DNA from 3 places in the Variovorax sp. 10L426 genome. Region 1 is predicted to be linked to each of the others. Evidence: riboswitches for the same ligand, from Rfam matches in the RefSeq annotation. Region 1 holds a riboswitch; each other region holds the start of a gene.
What was found. A riboswitch is a leader RNA that binds a small molecule or an ion and turns the genes downstream of it on or off. The one in region 1 is predicted to bind thiamine pyrophosphate.
Positions count from the first base shown of each region.

Region 2: it holds a riboswitch for thiamine pyrophosphate, as region 1 does, so the genes downstream of both, AC1DHL_RS09280 (purine-cytosine permease family protein) here and AC1DHL_RS23945 (LuxE/PaaK family acyltransferase) in region 1, are expected to answer to the same signal.
Region 3: it holds a riboswitch for thiamine pyrophosphate, as region 1 does, so the genes downstream of both, thiC (phosphomethylpyrimidine synthase ThiC) here and AC1DHL_RS23945 (LuxE/PaaK family acyltransferase) in region 1, are expected to answer to the same signal.

Region 1 covers NZ_JBFTJF010000018.1:116,133-119,400, reverse strand. The annotation lists gene AC1DHL_RS23950 (acyl-CoA reductase) at 1-690, opposite strand, end outside; gene AC1DHL_RS23945 (LuxE/PaaK family acyltransferase) at 687-1,799, opposite strand; TPP riboswitch at 1,868-1,961, opposite strand; gene AC1DHL_RS23940 (N-acetyltransferase family protein) at 2,117-2,422, shown strand; gene AC1DHL_RS23935 (hypothetical protein) at 2,419-2,640, shown strand; gene AC1DHL_RS23930 (hypothetical protein) at 2,810-2,980, shown strand; gene AC1DHL_RS23925 (aldo/keto reductase) at 3,265-3,268, shown strand, end outside.
Region 2 covers NZ_JBFTJF010000005.1:160,906-164,173, forward strand. The annotation lists gene thiD (bifunctional hydroxymethylpyrimidine kinase/phosphomethylpyrimidine kinase) at 1-168, shown strand, start outside; gene AC1DHL_RS09280 (purine-cytosine permease family protein) at 113-1,450, opposite strand; TPP riboswitch at 1,526-1,631, opposite strand; gene AC1DHL_RS09285 (phosphatase PAP2 family protein) at 1,631-2,197, opposite strand; gene AC1DHL_RS09290 (NAD(P)/FAD-dependent oxidoreductase) at 2,232-3,268, opposite strand, start outside; gene fdxA (ferredoxin FdxA) at 3,254-3,268, opposite strand, start outside.
Region 3 covers NZ_JBFTJF010000007.1:273,839-277,106, reverse strand. The annotation lists gene AC1DHL_RS13015 (DUF3047 domain-containing protein) at 1-807, shown strand, start outside; gene AC1DHL_RS13010 (VTT domain-containing protein) at 847-1,812, shown strand; TPP riboswitch at 1,840-1,945, shown strand; gene thiC (phosphomethylpyrimidine synthase ThiC) at 2,027-3,268, shown strand, end outside.

The sequences.
Region 1 (3,268 bases):
CTCGGCATACAGGGCCGCCGCCTGTTCCTCTTCGCCGCCTTTCCACCACACCACGGCCACACAATCGGCGAGGGGAGGGTGGACTTCGGCCAGCAGCCGCGCGAACAGGCCCGCGAACAGCGGCTCCGCGCTGGGCAGCTTGCCGATGTTGCCGGCCTTCACGAGCAGCCCGCAGACCAGGCTCCAGAGCGGAATGGCCGGCACGTTGCCGGCCCAGCTGTGGACCAGCAACTCCGGCCCGAAGGCCTTTGCCGCGCCGCCCTTTGGGCGTGGCTGGAATTCGTCCAGCAACTTGGGGTTGGCGAAATCCTCGGCGACGAAGCGATGCAGCTGCGGCGCGCGAAAGGTCTTGAAGAATGCCGTGAGGCCCAGGCGGACCATCTCGGCGTCGTAGCCGCCGACGATCGGCAACAGTTGGTCGAGCTCCCTCCGGTAGGGGTCGGCCGGGTCCAGCAGGCGGGCCATCGCGCGATCGACCACGTCCACGATCCCGGACACGGTCATGGTCTTCAGATGGCGACGGCTGGCCTGCCCGACGCGGACGGCGAGGGCGCGCATCTGATCGGGGCTCAACACGGGCACGGCGACCTCCAGTCGGGTCGGGCCCGATTCGAAGTTCAGGGCCTGCCACTGCACGTCCGCCGGCGCGAGGCCCGGCAGGTAGCCGGCGGTCGCATGCAGCGTCGTCATGCGGCCGCCCGGATGAATTCCTCCACCGCCAGCGAGCAGCCCTTGGCTTGCGCGCCCTCGGCGCGACCCAGCAGCAGGAAGCCGCCGTCCGCCGCCAAGCCCACGTCCTCGGTCAGGATGGTGGTCACCGAATTGAAATTGGCGAGATCGCAGTGGACCAGTATCCCGCGCTCGGAAGGCTCGACTTCGCGGCCTGTGAGCGGGTCGATCAGGCGAGAGCGGATCCAGTGCGGGCCGGACTTGACCGAGGGTACCGATGCATTGCCTGCATCGTAGAACTGCGTGCTCAGCTCGGTCATGCCGTACATGTTGATGCAGTCCGATCGCTCGATGCCGAGCAACGTGGACAGCTCCGTATAGAAGGTGTCGAGCGGCAGATCGCGCGACTGTCCCTTGTAGCCGCCGGTGTCCAGCACTCGGCTGCCCGCCGGCAGGCGGAACGACAGGCCGCGCTGTTTGAGCTCGTCGATCAGGTGCACGAAGCTGTAGCTTGCGCCGAGCAGCGCAAAGGGCTCGCCGCGATGCTGTGCATCCGACAGGGCCTCGCAGAGCCCCTGGAGGTCCAATCCCTGCGGGCTCATGAAGTAACGGCTCTCCGCGGTTCCGAAGGCGTCCCGTGCCAGCGCCAGATAGTGGGCGAGCGAGGAATTGGGCAGCACGGTCTCGGTGGGGAACAGGATGCCCATTTGCATCCGGCCTTGCCCCTGCATGAAGCGCTGCGAGAAGTTGCGGATCATCGAGCGGTCGTAGACCGCCAGCGTCGGATGGAAGTGACGGCCCTTGACCTCGCTGCGGGTGGTGCCGCTGGTCATGAAGACCCGATCTGTTGCGGCCGGCGGCTCGCAGCGCAGCGCCAGTTCCTTGAAGGCATCGATCGGCACTGCCGGGATGTCGCTCCAGCGCTTCACGCTTCGCAGGGTCGCGCCGCGCCGCTGGCAGAAGCGCCGGTACGGCTGGTTGTTGGCGTACTGGTAGGCGAACAGCCGTAACGCCAGACGATCGAAGTCGGCGTCGGTGCAACCGTCTTGCGCAATGAAGGCGAGGACGTCAGCGACCATTTCGTCGGCTGCCACCATGGGCGCAGGTTGTTTCGCAGAGGAGTTGTGCATGAGGCCTTCTTCGTGACCGTGAAACGGGTGCTCCGAGGGCCGCTTCGATGTCGGCAGGATTCGCCGATGATCAAAGCAACTGCTCTTCTTCCGCCGGTCCTAACCGGTTCAAGTTCGCGGGTTTGAATCTCAGCACTGTTGCGTGCACCCCGGAGCATCGCGGATTTTATCCGTATCCGCGGTTGCCGCAGCGCCGAATTCCAAACCCGCCGGAACGTCGAGCGGGGCTTGGCAGCGTTGTCAGCGCCCACGTGCGGATTCGAGGGTCGTCGTCCTTCTCGCCTTCAAAGAGGGCGGAGGGCGTCAGGCCGCTTGCCTTGAGCCCCAAGGTCGTCAGGTTGACGAGGTGCAACGGTGACGTCGCCCGCTTCGTGGTGGAGTCGCAGCAGGAGGCGGACTTCGCCATCGTGGTGGCCGATGCCTGGCAGGGGCTCGGCCTGGGACGCGAACTGATGTCGCGCCTTGTCGCCGCGGCGCGCCGATACGGTCTTCGCAAAGTGAGCGGGCATGCGCTCGCGACCAATACAGGCGTGCTGGCGCTCGCTCGGCGATTTGGATTTGCTGCACTGCGTCTGTCGGGCACCGTGACCACGCTTCGCCTGGATCTTCAGAGGACGTCATGACTTCCCAATCCACGCATATCAAGCGCTTCGAGCTGTGGTTTCGGTCTCTCTTCAACCAGGGTCGCGGGTTCGCCTTCGCGTGCGACTCGGCAGGCCGGGTGAACATGGATCAACTCTCGGAGCGCGGCCGCCGCAACTACCTGTTCGCCAAAGCGATGGTCGGCCGTGAGTTTGCGACCCCGAGCGTTCGCACGGCTCCGGTTTCTCTCCTTTCCTGACCCAGCAATTGGACGCCATCATCTTCGGAGGCGCGCCAATGCAAGGGCGGAGCGGGGCCAGAGGCCGAAGCGAACATCCGGTAACTGTGCTTCACGCTTCTGCGTGCTGACGACACGGGACCGACACAGGAGCGCTCGACGATGGAATCGCCAACCCAAGGAGACCCAGATGAAAAGCCTCGCACTCGTTCTCGCCGCATTGACCTTGTCCGGCTGCATCGTCGCGCCGTACCACAACTACCGTCCGCCGCCGCCGCGCGGCGGCGCCTACATGGACCGCGACGGCGATGGCGTGCCCAACCGGTACGATCGCCGTCCCAACAATCCGTATCGCTATTGAGCTTGGCTTGAAGTCCGGCAGACGTGCATCGCAGGGCGGCAACGTCAGCAGAGGCTACCAGCGCCTGAGATTTGAACTTCAGCAAAAAAGAGAGCCATCGGTGGGTGGTCCACCAGGATGGCTCTGGAGAGCCGCCGACCTTTGCAGAATCGGCGTACTTGCAACCTTCGTGATTTGAGCGCGACGCGCTCAAGACGTTCCCTTCGTGCTGCCGCTTCGCCTCCTGCCCGCCGATTCTCGCGCGCAGTGATTCCTCCAGGCAGACACGCGAGGCCGGGCGCATCGTGA
Region 2 (3,268 bases), on a different contig from region 1:
CACCTGGCGCTCGGCTATGCGCTGCCGCAGGCTGTCGAGCGCGCGCGCGAGTATGTTGTCGCCGCCATGGCGGCCGGTGCAGACGTCCAGGTCGGCGCTGGTCATGGACCGCTCAACCACGGCTTTGCGCCAGTGCCGACGTTCCGCCTTCCGGCGCGGGCCGCGTGATCCACGCAAGCACGAAAGTGATCGCCAAGGTCGGCAGCGCAGATCCCCATTGCGGCGCCCAGGCGGCGCAGGCGTGATAGACCACGATGCCGGCGATCCAGATCGCGGCTGCGGCCCAGTCCACGCGTCGCGTTCCCACTGACTCCAAGACCGTGCCCATGCCGAGCCGCCCGAGAATCACGCCGTAGAGCGGCACGAACACCGAGCTCAGCAGCAACAGGAACGGTTCGAGCGAGTGCATTGGCAAGACCAGGGCGAAGGCGATGCAGACTGCGGCGAGCAGCAATCCCCAGCGACGAATGCTCCAGCGCGGCATCAGGCTGTGGGCCGAGACGGAGCCCGAGTAGACGTCGCCATAGGCGTTGTCGAGCTCGTCGACCAGGATCAGGCCCAGCGCAACCAGCCCGCCCTGCGCCAGCAGCAATGCGGCGAGCATGTCCGTGCCGGGCTCTGCCACGCTCACGACCATCACGCCCAGCGCATAGCACCAGATGTTGGCGACCGCGTAGCCGAACCAGGTGCCGCCGAATGCGCCGCCCAGGCCGCCCGTGCTGCGCTTGCCGTGACGCGCATAGTCGGCCACCAGCGGGAGCCACGAGACCGGCATGGCAATGACGAGGTCGAGCGCGCCGAACATGCTCATGCTGCCGTCACCCGGACGCGTCCAGAACGATTCCAGTCCCTTCGCATGAATGCGCGTGGCGAACTGCCAGCTCAGCCACACCAGCGACAGCACGACCAGCGGCAACCCGAAGCGACTCACGAAGCGCCGCACGAGCTTGACCATCGAACCCGACAGCAGTGCCAGCAGCACGGCGCCCCAGACCAGCGTCGTGACCACAGAGCCGAACTGGCCGTCGAGCGACCAGCCGAACGCCTGCCTGCCGATGGCTTGCGTGCCTTCACGCATGATCACGACTTCGAAGGTGGTCCAACCGATCAGCTGCACGATGTTCAACACGACGGGCAGGCGGGCAAACGCGCTGCCGTAGGTCGCGTGCATCAGGCCCGCGCTGGCGAGCCCGCTTTCGCAGCCGACGCGTGCGGTCCATGCCAGCAGTCCCGCGCCAATGCAAGAGCCCAGCACGATCGCGATGGCCGCATCCTTCGTGCCGACCGCAGGCACCAGGTAGGCCCCGATCTGCATGACCAGCAGACCGACGCCGAGGCTGAACCACAGCGCCATATGGTCGTGCCACCGGAAGACGCGTCCGGATTCGCGCAGCGGCGTCAGCGCCTCATTGGCGCCAGCCGGCGTCTGCTCGTTGCTTGTGTTTGCCATCCATTTGCTCCAATGCAAATTGTTTGGCAGGTGGGCGAGGCCACGGCGGCAAGACCGTCACGCGAGAAAACGTGGCGGCCGCCGGACCAGCTTCCCTGCGCGAGGATTACCTCAGTCAGGTTCAAAGGGACTCTCTCAGCCGGCACACCGAAACGGCGAACCGGCACCCCTAGCGTTGCTTCAATCTGGCGAAGCAGGTCGGATTGTAGAACTGTGTGACGGATCGGTGAAACGATGGGACAGCTTCACCAGCGCCCAGAACACCGCGGCGATCGCCATGGCCAAAACGAATCCCCCGAGGATGTCCAACGGAAAATGCACACCCACATAAATGCGCGCCCAGCCCGTGACAAACCCGATCAGGAGGATGGCAAGCCCTACGATGCGCAGTCCCGGCCGCAGACAGAGGATCAACCCGACAGTAAACATGACCGTCGCATGCGTACTCGGCATCGAGCCACGGGCGCCGTGCTCGATGTAGGCCGGGCTCAAGCCCGCAATGAAAGGCCGGGGCATGTTGATGGCGCTGGCCACGGCATGCGCCAGCATCGAGGCCGCGAGGGCCGCAACCAGAGTTGCAACGAGGTATTTCCACTGCGACGGTTGCCGCCACGCGGCCCAGGCGATCAGGGCCACACACAACCAGACCGTGCCGGTGGCCAGCAGCGATGCAATCCACAGGATCTGCGGATGAGGCGTGTTGCCGGCCGCCAGCCAGTGAAAAAGCGCGACGTTCAACTCCTGCATGCCGGGCATGGTAGCTGTACGGACCAGGCTCCGTTCAATGCTTGACGCCGAGCAGCGTGTGCAACCGCGTGCTGGTCGTCGTGTATTGCAGCGGGATCGACTTGTCCGGGAAGACGATGGCCGTCGCGCCCCAGGCAGCCAGCGTCGCTTCGTGAAAGCCGCACACGATCAGCTTCTTCTTGCCCGGATAGGTGTTGATGTCGCCAACCGCAAAGATGCCTCGTTCGCGCGTTTCGTACTTTTCGGTGTCGACAGGCAACTGCTTGCGAACCAGTTCCAGGCCCCAGTCCGCGATGGCGCCGAGGCGTGGCGAGATGCCGAGGCAGCCGATGAGGGCATCGAAAGGGAGGGATTGAGCCTGCGCGTCCGGCGTGATGATCCGCAGGCCGGCATCGTCGAACGCGGAAGGCTGGCCGATGGCGAGGCGTATCGCACCTGCCGCGACGCGTTCACGCAAGGCCGCGACGGTGGCATCTTCGCCCTGGAACACGTCTCGCCGATGAAGCAGCGTGACCTGCCTGGCGATCGACGTGAGCGCCAGCGCGGCCTCGAGCGCGGCACCGTCGCCGCCGTTGACCACCACGGTCTGGCCGGTAAAGCGGTCGAAATCATCGGGGTGGTAGAAAAGCCTCGTGCCTTCCAGCTGTTCGATGCCTTCGACGGCGATGCGTTTGGGCACGAAGGCGCCGACGCCGGCGGCAATGAAGACCGTCCTGGCGAGAAATGCCGTATGTCGGGACGTGGTCAGCAGAAACCGACCGTCATCCTGACGCGCGAGGGTCGAAACCTGCTCGCCAAAATGGAATTGCGGCTTGAAAGGTGCGATCTGCTGCAACAGCGACTCCGAAAGGCCCCGCCCGGTGGTGACCGGCGTGCCCGGAATGTCGTAGATCGGCTTGTCGCCATAGAGCTCGACGCACTGGCCGCCGGCTCGGGGCAGTGCGTCGACGATGTGGCAGGAGATTTCGAGCAGGCCGAGTTGGAAGGCCTGGAACAGCCCGACCGGGCCGGCGCCGATGATCAGCGCGTCTGTTTCGATGGGGGCTTGTTGAGTGCTCAGCGCACCAGCTC
Region 3 (3,268 bases), on a different contig from region 1:
AGATTCCGGTTTGGACGCGGACGGCATTCGATCACCGCGGCGGCGCTGCCTGCTGCGGCCGCGCTGCTCTGCATGGCGGCCCCAGCCGCGCGCGCCGAGGGCGTGTTGACGCCGTTCTCGACCGCGCCGGGTCCGCAGGCGCCCGCGCCGTGGCGCTTCACGACCTTGCCCAACAAGGCGCCGACGAAGTTCGAGATCACGCAGCTCGATGGCCAGAAGGTGCTCAAGGTCGATGCCGACAAGTCCTACGGCAACCTGGTCCATCCCACGCGGGTTCAGCTCAATGACGAGGCCACGCTCGCCTGGCGCTGGAAGGTCGAGGAATTCGTGGAAGGTGCCGATCTGCGCACCAAGGGCGGCGACGACGGCGCGGCCAAGATCTGTGTCTTCTTCGACTTCCCGTCTGACCGGCTGTCGGTGGGCGAGCGCACCAAGCTGGCGCTGGCGAAAGGCTCGACCGGCGAAGCGGTGCCCACCGAAACCCTGTGCTACGTCTGGGACGTCAAGGAAAGCAAGGGCAGCGAATTCGACAACGCCTTCACCAAGCGCATTCGCATGGACGTGATCGAATCGGGCGCGACCGACAAGGCAGGCGGCTGGCTGACCGAGCGCCGCAACCTGCAGGCCGACTACAAGCGAGCCTTCGGCGGCGAGGCGGGCGATTTGCTGCCGGACGTGGTGGGCGTCGCGATTCAAGCCGACGCGGACAACACCAAGGCTCACGGGATTTCCTATTTTTCCGACGTCGACCTGCGCGGCGCACCCGCTGCGGCGCCTGCCCCGGCCGCAGCGAAACCTGCGCAATAGCGGCCCGCCATCGATTGAGATCAACGCCATATTCCCGCCATGAACGAATTCGTCGCGCTCCTCGCCAGTCAGGGCCCCGCCCTGGTGTTCGTCGCCACCCTGGCGACGCGCCTGGGTGCGCCGGTGCCGGCGGTGCCTTTCCTGATCGTCGCCGGCGGCCTCACGGTCGGCGGGCAGGTCTCTTTCCTGGCGGTGACGGTGGCTGCAGTGCTCGGCAACATCCTGGGCGATGGCGTCTGGTTCATCGCCGGGCGGCGCTGGGGCTATCGCGTCATGCGGCTGTTGTGCCGCATTTCGCTGTCGCCTGACTCGTGCGTCAGGCAAAGCGAATCCATCATCGGTCGCTGGGGCGGCTGGTCGTTGATCGCGGCGAAGTTCGTGCCGGGGGTGTCAGTGGTTGCGCCGCCGATGGCGGGTGCGCTGGGGATGTCGAACACCCGGTTCCTGTCCTACGAGACCGTGGCCGCGTTGATCTGGACGCTGGGCTTCCTGCTGATCGGCCGCGTGTTCCACGCCGCCATCCAGGATGTGTTGTCGGTGCTTTCCAGCATCGGCGTAGCGGCGACGGTGATCTGCGCGCTGCTGCTTGCCGCATTCGTGCTGTGGCGCTATCAGAAACGTCGCATGGCCTTGCGCTCCGATGACATCGAGCGCATCGAAGTCGCGGCGCTGCGCGCGGCGCTGACGGCGGGCGCGGGGCTCACGCTGATCGACGTGCGTTCCGACGAGGCACGCGCGCTCGACGATCGCGCCATTCCCGGCGCCCTCGGCATTGCGCTCAAGCAGCTTCCGAAGCGGCTCGATGCATTCACGGACGGACGCGAGCTTGTCGTCTTCTGCGACTGCCCCGACGACGGCTCCGCCATCGCGGCAGCGCGGGTGCTGCGGACCGCCGGAATGACCCGTGTGCGCGTGCTCACTGGCGGCCTGGATGCGTGGGCAGCGCAGTCCGGCGAAGGGGCTCTGTTGGCCGATGCGCCGATGGCCGTCGTCAATCCTGCTTGATCCCCGTCCCGGGCTGGGCCTAGAATCGTCCCCGCTCCGGGGTGCACGCAGATGCGTACTGAGATGGCCAAGCGGCCGAACCCGCGAACTTGATCTGGTTCATACCAGCGTAAGAAGAGCTGCGACTCCACGGTATCCCGTCCGTCTTCCATGGACCGATACCGCCCGGAGCGATCGCGGAGCACCCGTTGTCCCACAACCAGGAGTGCCCCGCATGAATGCCGTCGACAAGTTCGCCTCCCTCCTCACGCTCACGCGTGAGCCCTTTCCTGCTTCGACCAAGAGCGTGATCACCGGCAGCCGGCCCGATCTGCGCGTGCCTGTGCGCGAAGTGCTGCTCACCAACGGCGAGCGCGTATCGCTTTACGACACTTCCGGCCCCTACACCGATCCAGCCGCCGACATCGACGTGCGACGCGGCCTTCCCGGCGTGCGTGACGCGTGGATCGCCGAACGCGGCGACACCGAAAGTTACGAAGGCCGTCTGCACCTCGCGCTCGACGACGGCGCGACCAACGCCGACCGCGATGCACAGCGCATCGCCGAACTGCGCGCCGGCGCCGCCGCACTGCAGCGCACGCCGCGCCGCGCCAAGGCGGGCGGCAACGTCACGCAGATGCACTACGCACGCCGCGGCATCGTCACGCCCGAGATGGAATACGTGGCCCTCCGCGAGAACGGCCGCCGCGAGTGGATGGCCGAATATCTCGCCGACGCCGCGCGCGAAAAGCGCCTGGCCGGCAACCCGATGGGTGCGAGCATCCCGAAGATCATCACGCCCGAGTTCGTGCGCGACGAAGTCGCACGCGGCCGCGCCATCATCCCGGCCAACATCAACCACCCCGAAGTCGAGCCGATGGCCATCGGCCGCAACTTCAAGGTCAAGATCAACGCCAACATCGGCAACTCGGCCGTGACCTCCAGCATCGAGGAAGAGGTCGAGAAGCTCGTCTGGGCCATCCGCTGGGGCGCGGACAACGTGATGGACCTTTCCACCGGCCGCAACATCCACACCACGCGCGACTGGATCGTGCGCAACAGCCCGGTCCCGATCGGCACGGTGCCCATCTACCAGGCGCTCGAGAAGGTCGGCGGCGTCGCCGAAGACCTCACCTGGGAGATCTACCGCGACACGCTCATCGAGCAGGCCGAGCAGGGTGTCGACTACTTCACCATCCATGCGGGGTTGCGCCTGCCCTTCATCCACCTCACGGCGGACCGCCGTACCGGCATCGTCTCGCGCGGCGGATCGATCATGGCCAAGTGGTGCATCGCGCACCACAAGGAAAGCTTCCTCTACACGCACTTCGAAGACATCTGCGACATCATGAAGGCCTACGACGTGAGCTTCTCGCTCGGCGACGGCCTGCGCCCGGGATGCGCATCGGATGCGAACGACGAAGCCCAGTTCGCCGAACTGCGCACGCTCGGCGAGCTCACGCAGATCGCGTGGAAG